2 regions of the Alteromonas fortis genome follow, and region 2 is predicted to be linked to the other one. Evidence: predicted binding sites of a transcription regulator. Region 2 holds the regulator's gene; the other holds the start of a gene.
What was found. The regulator FliA, encoded in region 2, starts transcription of late flagellar genes. The targets are predictions, from matches to a motif close to CTAAAGNTNNNNNNNNNNNNGCCGATA.

Region 1 (5,555 bases), 1.9 Mb from region 2:
ATGAGGATAGGCTTGATGCCCTACGTCCCACAATAAACGGTCAAACGGTGTGTTGTACACATAATGTAACGCGACGGTGAGCTCTACTGTGCCTAAGCCCGAAGCGAAGTGACCACTCGTTTGACTTACACTGTTAAGTAAATACTCACGTAATTCATCGGCGAGCTCGCGTAATTTATCCTGGGGCAATTGCCTCAATTTTTCAGGTGTTTGCGCAAGCGCAAGCGTTGGGTAATGTTGGAGATCTAAACTCATGTACTTATTATCTTTTTCAACATGGCGCGTGGCTAATGGTCGCGTTTTACCAAAAGCTCGCTAAACGCAATTAAACTGTCAGTATTGTAGGGTAAACGCGTCAATGCTTGAAGTGCATTATTGTGAAGCATTTCTAATTCTTGTTTAGCGCCAGCCATTCCAAGCTTGGCGGGAAACGTGTTTTTACCCAATGCTTCATCCGACCCTGCCGGTTTACCTAACTTCTCGCTGCTGCCTTCAACGTCCAAAATGTCGTCTTGAACTTGAAAAGCTAGCCCGATATCGGCGGCATAAGCCATTAAGTCAGTTTTAGTTTGTGGCAATAAGCCTTCACTGACAATAGCAACCATTTCAACACAGGCTTTTAGCAATGCTCCGGTTTTTAATCTATGGAGCTGTTTTAGTTCTTCTAACGAGATGGCCTCACCTGTACTGGCCAAATCAATTGCCTGGCCACCACACATTCCTACATATCCTGCACTTTTAGCAAGTACAGACAACAGTTGTCCGCGCTTGGTTTCGGCAAATACGCTTAAAGGAGCATCAGCTAGTACAGTAAATGCAAGAGATTGCAGAGCATCCCCCGCTAAAATAGCCGTAGCTTCATCGAAGGCGATATGACAAGTTGGCATTCCACGACGTAAATCATCATCGTCCATGGCTGGTAAATCGTCATGAACTAACGAGTAGGCGTGCACGCACTCAATAGCCATGCTTATAGCCATCTGATCTTTTTTAGGCACGTCTAGCGTGTTTCCTACAACCTGTACTAGTAGAGGACGCATACGCTTACCACCCGCAAGCAATGCGTGACGCATCGCATCCTTAAGGCGCGGTGCGTAATCGGGTAAATCATCAATTAAGGTAAGAAGGGATGCATCAGTTTGCTGTTTTACTTGCTGATGCAAAGCAGAAAAATTCATAGGTCGCCTGTAAGTTAAAAATGAACGTTTTAAGGCTGTTCACTTTCAGGAAGAGTTTGAAGCGTTTCTTCGCCTTGTTCACTAAGCAGTATTTTTACTTTTTGCTCGGCGTTTTCAAGTGATTGCTGGCCTTGACGAGATAATGCTATACCTCGTTCAAATTTTTCCAGTGCTTTATTAAGCGGCAGATCACCGTTTTCCATTTCGTTAACGATAGCTTCTAGTTCTGATAAAGTTTCTTCAAAAGACGCTGATGCTTTTTCTGTCGTCATAAAAACACTCAATACATTGGCCAAAATACGTGTACCGCGCACATTAACCGAGGGCCGCACAAGGGTCAAATGGTTTGTCCGTATATCGCCTATATCACAGTAATATAGCTTTTTTTTCATGCAGTTGACCACGTTGAATATGAAGATATTGTGCTATATTCGAAATAAGTGACTACATTACTTTAAATAAACAAGTGTATGCGTGTTCTGATAGATAAGCGAACCCTATAAGCATGGTAGATAGATAGAAAACCTTTAAACAAGGTTTTTTAAAGTCACACTTAATAAAAAACAAATAAATATGATATTTTTCAATAATGTCGTTTTAGTATTTTTATCCGTTGCCGATAGAATATTTGTAGATTAACAGCACTGACTGCGCATAAATGGGGAAGAGTGAGTGGATTTAGCAACCGTCATAGGTATGTTGGGCGCCATTGGTTTCATAGTTATGGCTATGATTCTAGGCGGCAGCTTAGGCATGTTCATCGACGTCCAATCGATATTGATCGTGTTTGGTGGGACTTTGTTTGTTGTCTTGTCACAATTTACTTTAGGTCAATTCTTCGGTGCGGGTAAGATTGCTGGTAAAGCATTCATGTTTAAGATTGAATCGCCAGAAGAGCTTATTGAGAAAATCGTAGAGATGGCGGATGCGGCGCGAAAAGGTGGCTTTTTGGCTTTAGAGGAAGCGGAAATCTCGAACGAATTTATGCAAAAGGGCGTAGATATGCTGGTTGATGGCCACGATATTGAGGTGGTTAGAGAGACGCTCGCTAAAGATATTTCTATGACGTCAGAGCGACATGATTTCGGCGCCTCGTTTTTTAAAGGTATGGGCGATATTGCACCCGCCATGGGTATGATCGGCACCTTGATTGGTTTGGTTGCCATGCTATCGAACATGGATGACCCGAAAGCTATCGGCCCCGCAATGGCGGTAGCACTACTCACAACGCTTTATGGTGCCTTTTTCGCCAACGTTATCTGTTTGCCAATAGCATTCAAGCTGTCTGTGCGAGCGGGGGAAGAAAAGCTAAATCAGAGCCTTGTTCTAGATGGTATTGTCGGTATAGCTGACGGTCAAAACCCGCGAGTTATTGAAGGCGTATTGAAAAACTACCTGGCGGCGAGTAAACGCGGAAGCGCAGAGGAAGAGTAATGGCAGAAGAAGAATGCCCAAAATGCCCCCCCGAGGGGCTTCCAGCTTGGATGGGAACCTTCGCAGACTTGATGTCACTGCTAATGTGCTTCTTTGTACTTCTGCTTTCATTTTCAGAGATGGATGTACTTAAATTTAAGCAGATTGCGGGTTCGATGAAGTTCGCTTTCGGTGTACAAAACAAAATCGAAGTAAAAGATATTCCAAAGGGAACCAGTGTAATAGCTATGGAGTTTCGACCTGGTAAGCCTGATCCTACTCCAATTGAATCTATACAACAGCAAACCAACGAAATGACACAGCAGATGCTAGAGTTTCAGGCAGGAAACGAGGATTCGGCCGGCGGAAGGCAAAAGCAGCGTGGCGAACAACGCGGCGGTCAGTCTCAACAAACGGCTACTGAGTCATCTTCATCTGCTGAGCAAAGCACTGATCAATCTCAAATGGCTGAGTTGATGAAAAAGGTGGCCCAACAATTGGAAAAGCAAATTTTAGATGGCTCGGTAGAGATGGAGTCGCTGGGGCAACAGCTTACCATTCGTATTCGCGAGAATGGCTCCTTCTCAGCCGGGTCTGCTTTCTTGCAGCCACAATTTCAGCCCGTATTAAGAAAAATTGGTTCATTGTTAGCGGATGTGCCTGGTGAAATTGAGATTTCTGGCCATAGTGACGGACAGCATATTGCCAATGAGCTTTATCGCTCGAACTGGGATTTGTCGTCACAACGCGCCGTCGCGGTGGCCGAAGCCATGCGTACAGCACCTGGGTTTGATGAAAGCCGTATGTCTGTTGTAGGCAAAGCAGATACTAATCCTATTGTCGAAAATGCCACGACTGCAAGTGATAGAGCTAAGAATCGCCGAGTGGAGATTAATATTAACCAAGGTAAACCAATGATATCCAAACCTATATCAGTGGTAGACGATTAAGCGTTACTCCTTTGAAATGCAATATCCACAAAAAACGGTGCCATATGGCACCGCTTTTTTGGTTTCAAATTGCTTACTGGATATTCACACAACAACGAGAATCAAACTCTAGCCAATTCCTCTCTGTATTGAGGTTTAGATATAACAAGCTGTACAGTACTTATAGTTCTTTCTAGAAAGCCACCTTCGCAGTATTTCAGGTAGTAGGTCCACATACGCATAAAGCGTTCGTCGTAACCATCATTTAGTAATTCATCTTTCGCCGCGATAAATGCTTCATACCAGTGGTTAAGGGTTTTTGCATAGTCCACACCAATATCGTGTAAATCACGGATCATCATGTTCGTGTATTTTTTAAGATGGGCATTTAGCTGGTATTGCGATGGTAAAAAACCACCCGGGAAAATGTATTTCTGTATGAAGTCTACGCTGTTTGAGTAGCTATCATAACGTCTATCGTCAATGGTTATCGACTGAAGCAACATAAGGCCGTCGTCTTTCAAAAGAGAAGCACATTTTTCGAAAAAGTTACCTAAATACTGTTTGCCAACCGCTTCAATCATTTCAATGGAAACCAGCTTGTCGTATTTACCGTCGAGTAGACGATAATCTTTTTTAAGTAACGTAATTTTACTTTCTAGACCTTCTCGTGCAATCCAGTCCTTTGCCCAAGCGTGCTGTTCTTCTGAAATGGTGGTTGTTGTTACGTTGCAGCCGTAATGTTTTGCCGCAAAAACAGCTAGGCCGCCCCAGCCAGTGCCTATTTCTAAAAGGTGGTCTGCTTCAGAAAGTTGTAATTTGTCACAAATGGCTTTTAATTTGTAATTCTGCGCGTCGTTTAGCGTTGCATTTGTATCTGGGTATATTGCTGATGAATACATCATTGTTGGATCAAGAAAGCGGGTGTAAAGCTTATTGCCCAAGTCATAATGCGCTTCAATGTTCTTTTTAGCTTGGTCTTTTGTGTTTCGACGCGCAAAATGTTGAATTTTATTGATGGGCATGGTCAGCCACTTGAACTTATTTTCCCACTCATCTAGGGTGGGTAAGTTCCGTGCGAAAATCCTTACTACGGCTGTTACATCGTCACTGTCCCACAAACCATCCATGTACGCCTCGCCAGCCCCCACACTGCCGCCAAGTAACAACTGTCGATAGGCTTGCACATCTTTGATATTTACCGTAGCGCGCAGGTCGCTTTCGTCTGTGCCGAAACGCGCAACGACATCGCCGTTTTCTTGGATAGTTAAGCGACCAAATGGAAGCTGATTTAAACACTTCAAAAATAGTGTTCTACAAGTTTTATCTACAAAAGAGACCTCTGAGGTGGTCAGTAGTACAGATTCACCGAAAGACATTGTTATTGTTCCTGACTCTTTTCTGGGTGTGTATATAGTGGCGTTCGTTTTAGCAATAGCTTAAGCGCGTGCCAATAGATTCCGGCCACGGTTTTTATTGTCATACTGGGTATACGTTTAAGTGCAGCAGATAGATTCGCATTATCTAAAGTAAATTTGGTCAAATTAATCCCAGCGCTAAATTCTTTGTCTTCTCTTACGCAATCCATCGCTAAAGAAAGTCTAGACGAAGGCTGGGAAATCGACCATTTATAGGTCATATCCATAGGGTTAAAAGGCGACACGTGAAAAGCCTTAGGCGTATCGGCTTGGCTGTCTAGGTTTACAAGATAGTGATGGCGCTCATTCCAAGGAGTATTGCTAACCTCGGCAAGCATATGGGTGTATTTACCCTCTGCGTTGCGAAGGTAATAAAAATTCACCGGGCTAAAATAAAGCCCCCACATGCGTAATTGGCCAAGCATGAAAACGTCGCCGCTTAGCGCCTTACCATCATTTAATTCGGTCATTCTTTGCAACACGGCTTGTTTCAAAGGAATAGAAGCGTCGCCTAAATAGTCTTCTCGCTTGAATCGAACTCGTGCTTTGGAATGCGCGCTAAAATACTTCAGCGTATCCGATAGCTCGTTAAGTTCGTCGCTTTCAAGTTTTAACCA
Region 2 (5,555 bases):
AAGTCTGCACATAAAACCTTAAACTCACCCAACTCGATTTGGCGGTTCATCAGCTTTTTCCACTCTGGCATAACCTTTTCGATTCGCTCTGCGAGCAGTTCAGCGATGGGCATACTCGCCTCTACGGCATCCATAGTAGTATTAGCAGCTTTCTCGGTTTCTTCAATTACGTAGGTAAGGCGGGACTGAGCATCAGGGATATCGTCTGTAGCTAAATTTTTGATGCGGTCGTCTATTTGAAAGTTGTTTAATGCGTCGTGGAGTTGACGCGTCAACTTGCCTACTTCAGCGAATAGCTCAACGTTTTCTTTCATTGAGACGGCTTCAAGTAGTGCATTAGCTGAAGTCTTGTCACCTTCTTCAAGAAAAGTGACAAGCTGCTTTGCTTCTTCTAACGATATTGGAACGTTTACATTCGTTGACATCCAGTAAACCTCATTTATCTGGTGAGCGTCTGGATCAACCTAAACGTTCGAATATTTTATCTAATTTTTCTTTAAGCGTTGCCGCGGTAAAAGGTTTAACAACGTAACCATTCACACCCGCTTGGGCGGCGGCAACGATCTGTTCCTTCTTCGCTTCGGCGGTCACCATAAGTACTGGCAGATGCTTAAGTTTGTCATCGGCTCTAATTGCTCGGAGCAGATCTATACCCTGCATACCAGGCATGTTCCAATCAGTAACAACAAAGTCGAAATCGCCTTGTTGTAACATAGGTAATGCGGTGCTTCCGTCATCCGCTTCCTGGATATTGGCAAAACCCAAATCTTTAAGCAGGTTTTTGATGATTCGTCTCATGGTTGAAAAGTCATCGACCACGAGAATTTTCATGCTTTTGTCCAAAATAGCCTCCACTGAGGGGTTAATTGTTTTTAATTTCTATTCTTCGTCAGCTTGCCACGACTTCATTCGTGATTTGAGTTTTAACATGGCTTGACTATGAATTTGACTGACTCTCGACTCACTTACGTCGAGAACCTCGCCTATTTCTCTTAAGTTTAGTTCTTCATCATAGTAAAGTGAAAGAACAATCGCTTCTCGCTCGGGTAATGTCGTTATTGCATGGGCCAGCGCTTTTTGAAATGCGCCCTGCATTAAATCTTCTAACGGTGCATCACTGCCTCGACTTTGCTCGGTAGTGATTACATCTTCCGACACACCTAAATCTTCAATGCCCACCAGCTTCCCGGCATTTACTTCATTGAGCATCTGGTGATAATCCTGCAAGCTCACATTAAGCTTGTCAGCAATATCGGAATCTCGTGCGTCGCGCCCAGTTTCACTTTCTACCTGAGATATCGCTTCTGTTATTGCGCGACCATTTCGGTGAACAGAACGTGGCGTCCAATCACCTTTGCGTATTTCATCCAGCATGGCACCGCGAATGCGGATACCTGCGAAGGTTTCGAAGCTTGCGCCTTTTGACCCATCAAAGTTTCGAGCGGCCTCTAACAAACCAATCATTCCTGATTGGATAAGGTCATCAACAAGAACACTCGCAGGCAGGCGCGCCATCAAATGGTGCGCAATACGCTTAACCAGAGGCGCATGTCTTTCGACTAACTGCGATTTATCTGTTTGCTGTTGATAAGCGGCTGCCTTGCTGTTCAACGTTGACTTCCTACGGCTTTTTCTGCAACTAATTGTTCAATGAAAAATTCTAAGTGACCTCCAGGCTGCGCCGGAATAGGCCAAGTAAGCGCCCTGTTTGCTAGCTTAGTTATCGCTACGGCTGCAGGAGAGCCCGGAAAAGCATCTACAATAGCTGTTTGCTTACGCACTGCTTTGCGAATATTTTCGTCAAATGGCACCGTCGCCACTAATTCTAGTGCAACATCAAGAAAACGCCCTGTCACTTTACTTAATTTGCTAAATAATTCCTGACCTTCTCGCACATCGCGAACCATATTGGCCACAACTTTAAAGCGAAAAACACCGTGCTCACGGTTAAGGATTTTTATCAGCGCATACGCATCAGTTAGTGATGTTGGCTCATCGCAAACCACCACCATGATATCTTGGGAGGCTTTAGAAAAGCTTAATACCATATCTGAAATGCCAGCAGCGGTGTCGACTATTAATACGTCTATTTGAGAACGCAGCTCGCTAAACGCTCTTATTAAGCCAGCGTGCTGTGTGGGTGAGAGTTCCGCCATTGACTGCGTACCAGATGTGGCGGGAGCAATCTTAATACCGTGTGGGCCGGTTACTAAAACCTCGTCCAACGTGCACTCGCCAGAGAGTACGTGAGATAAGTTTTTCTCAACTCGCAGGCCTAACATCACATCTACGTTTGCAAGACCAAGGTCCGCGTCAAGAACCATTACCCGCTTACCCTGCTTCGCCATGGCGATAGCAGTGTTAAGTGTAATGTTTGTTTTACCTACGCCACCTTTACCACCAGTGACGGCGATTACTTTGATTAACCGTGATTGCTTCATTTTTCTTAAGCTACTCGCTTGATCGTCAATCATACTGCTTATGCTGTTTTAATTGCGTTGTTACCACTAGTATGATTCAAACCGTACTTTTTATAAAGCTTTGCAGCAGCGGAAACCAAAGATTTCGCTTCTGCAATCTTAATGTCTTCAGGCACTTTTTGACCATCGGTGACATAACTAACCGGTAGTTGATATTCAACCGCTGCACTAAGTACCTCTCCTAAAGAGTAGCACTCATCTAACTTTGTGAAAATACAGCCACTTAGTTCAATATCGTCATAGGCTTGAATGATTCTCTGCAAAGCCGGATATTGCGTATTGGCTTGCGCTACCAAATATTTTTTAACTTTTGGCATTTGGCCATTGTCGAACTGCTTAATTTGCTTAATTAATCGACTATCACGCTGACTAAAACCTGCTGTATCAATCAATACTAGTCGCTTATGACGAAGTTGGAACAATAAATCTGCAAGTTCTTCACTAGTTTGCGCTTTTCGCACAGTACAGCCAATAATTTTTCCGTATGTCGCTAGTTGCTCATAGGCTGCAATTCTATACGTATCAATAGTAATCATAGCCACCGATTCTGCACCATATTTCTGCGCGTAGCGGGCGGCCAACTTTGCAACTGTGGTTGTTTTACCTGTACCAGTAGGCCCAACTAATGCAACAGCACCTTGTGAGCTAAGTATATCGTTTCCGGTAACATTTATGCGATTAGCCAATAGGTTAAGAAGATATACCCACGCGTCACGTTCGTTGTAATGAGCCGGTGTATAGCTAATCAGTTGTGTTGCTAGTGCACTACTCAGCCCCATATCGGTTAATCGCGTGACCAGATATTGATGAACAGGTTTTTGACGCTTGTTCTTCGCTTCCATTAAGTCAGCAACTTGATACTGCAATACGTCGCGAAGTGAAGCTAACTCTTCTTTGATTTGAGCTAGTTCAGCTGACTGGGATACAGGTGTTTCACCCATACTTGACGCCTGGTGCTCAGGAAAAGTCTCTTGCTCGACAACATCTTGAGCTGGCGATTGTGTTCCAAGGTCGTCGATAAACGCTTCTGAAAAATCTAAGTGAGAGGCAATTTCGTTGGCGTGCTTAGCGTTCGCTGACATTGGCTGTTTTGGTTGTGCAGAACTGCTTGCAACTGGGTTTCCACCATGCTGCTTTTCCAGCAACGCTTTTAAGCTGTCAGGACCGTCATCGCCAATAATTTCACTTAAGCTAGGCACAGCCTTTTGGCCAGGTGTTTTTGCCGCGGCTTGTGGTGCTGCCTTAGGCGTGAAAAGCTTAGCTTCAGGCTCTTTGTCGTAGGCTGCTACAAGCTCGATGCCGTCAGCGACTTTGCGATTTGACATGATCACAGCATCACTGCCCAACTCAGCTTTAACTTGGCTTAGCGCCTCACGCATATCTTTGCCGAAGAAACGTCTAATTTTCATTGCAACCTCTCCAATCACCCAGTGTCAGATTATTGACCGACCGAACTGACTATTTTTATTTGTTTGTCGTCAGGCACTTCTTGGTATGAAAGAACATGCAGCCCAACAACAGAATACTTTAAGAAGCGAGACAGAACGGGTCGTAGCATGCCTGAGGTAAGGAGTACTGCAGGTTCCCCTTCTAACTCTTGCTGCTGACTGGCTTGCTGCAATGATTTTTGCAGCTTGTCTGCCAGACCTGGTTCGATACCAGCACCGTCTTCGCCACCTGCTTGAAGGGACTGGTGCAACATCTGTTCCAACTCTGGCGCCAAGGTTATGACAGGTATCTCTTTCGCCCCTTGGGTAATTTCTTGAACGATTAAACGCTTGAGTGCTATACGCACTGCAGACACCAGTACATCTGGGTCTTGGCTTCGTGTACCGTATTCACTAAGAGTCTGAACAATGGTGCGCATATCGCGAATAGGCACACCTTCAAATAGCAAGGTTTGCAGCACTTTCACAACTGTACTAAGCGGCAGAATATCGGGTACTAAACCTTCAACTAATTTAGGGTGCTGTTTGGCGAGCATATCTAAAAGCTGCTGCGCTTCTTCATGCCCAAGTAACTGATAGGCGTTATTGGAAAGTAACTGACTAAGATGAGTCGCAACAACAGTGGCGGCATCAACAACCGTGTATCCAAGAGTTTGCGCGTGCTCGCGCTTATTAGGCTTAATCCACACCGCATCTAACCCGAAAGCAGGGTCTTTAGTAGCGCGCCCCTCTAATTTTCCGAACACTTGTCCGGGGTTAATGGCAAGTTCTTCGTCGTGACTTATAACGGAATCGCCAATAGTGACGCCGAGCATAGCGATGGTGTAAGTGTTAGGCTCTAAGTCTAAGTTGTCGCGTATATGAACAGGTGGAATAAGGAAGCCGAGTTCTTGGGAAAGTTTTTTACGCACGCCTTTAATTCGTGTCAACAACTCGCCACCTTGAGATTTATCAACAAGAGGAATTAAGCGATAGCCCACTTCTAAACCAATGGTATCCACCTGCTGAACGTCGTCCCATCCCAGCTCTTTAACTTCAGGTGCAACAGTTTCGTCTTTTGCAATGTTCTCTGGTAATTGAGGTTCTGCAGCTTTCTTCTTAGCTTGAACTGTCTGCCAATACGCAAACCCTGCAATCAAAAATGAAAAACCCAAGAATGCGATATGAGGCATACCCGGGATGATACCCATGACGAAAAGCACGCCTGATGCAATATAAAGCGCTTGATTATTGCCTAGCTGGCCACGGATTTCTTTTCCCATTTCCTGGGTTTCGTTTTCACGAGTAACGATAATCGCCGTAGCTACCGAAAGTAGTAATGAAGGTATCTGCGCCACCAAACCATCACCAATGGTCAAGATGGTGTAGATCTCTATGGCATTTCCAAATGAGAGATCGTGCTGAATCATGCCTATAAATAACCCGCCAACGATATTGATGAGCATGATAAAAAGACCGGCAACCGCATCACCTTTTACAAACTTTGATGCACCGTCCATCGACCCGTAAAAGTCAGCCTCTGCGGTTATTTCTTCGCGACGCTGACGCGCTTGGTCTTGATCGATATAGCCTGCGTTCAGATCAGCGTCAATTGCCATTTGCTTACCTGGCATAGCATCCAAGGTAA

Region 1: pomA (flagellar motor protein PomA) is a predicted target of FliA. The motif match lies at 1,774-1,800, and genes of this name have one in related genera.

What each region holds. Positions count from the first base shown of each region.
Region 1 covers NZ_LR812090.1:3,040,323-3,045,877, reverse strand. Annotated here, with positions in the region: gene dxs (1-deoxy-D-xylulose-5-phosphate synthase) at 1-255, opposite strand, end outside; gene PCAR9_RS13135 (farnesyl diphosphate synthase) at 288-1,178, opposite strand; gene xseB (exodeoxyribonuclease VII small subunit) at 1,208-1,450, opposite strand; gene pomA (flagellar motor protein PomA) at 1,851-2,612, shown strand; gene PCAR9_RS13120 (flagellar motor protein MotB) at 2,612-3,541, shown strand; gene PCAR9_RS13115 (SAM-dependent methyltransferase) at 3,643-4,899, opposite strand; gene PCAR9_RS13110 (DUF1365 domain-containing protein) at 4,902-5,555, opposite strand, start outside.
Region 2 covers NZ_LR812090.1:1,145,709-1,151,263, reverse strand. Annotated here, with positions in the region: gene PCAR9_RS05000 (protein phosphatase CheZ) at 1-425, opposite strand, end outside; gene cheY (chemotaxis response regulator CheY) at 460-843, opposite strand; gene PCAR9_RS04990 (RNA polymerase sigma factor FliA) at 880-1,611, opposite strand; gene PCAR9_RS04985 (MinD/ParA family protein) at 1,608-2,474, opposite strand; gene flhF (flagellar biosynthesis GTPase FlhF) at 2,480-3,889, opposite strand; gene flhA (flagellar biosynthesis protein FlhA) at 3,919-5,555, opposite strand, start outside.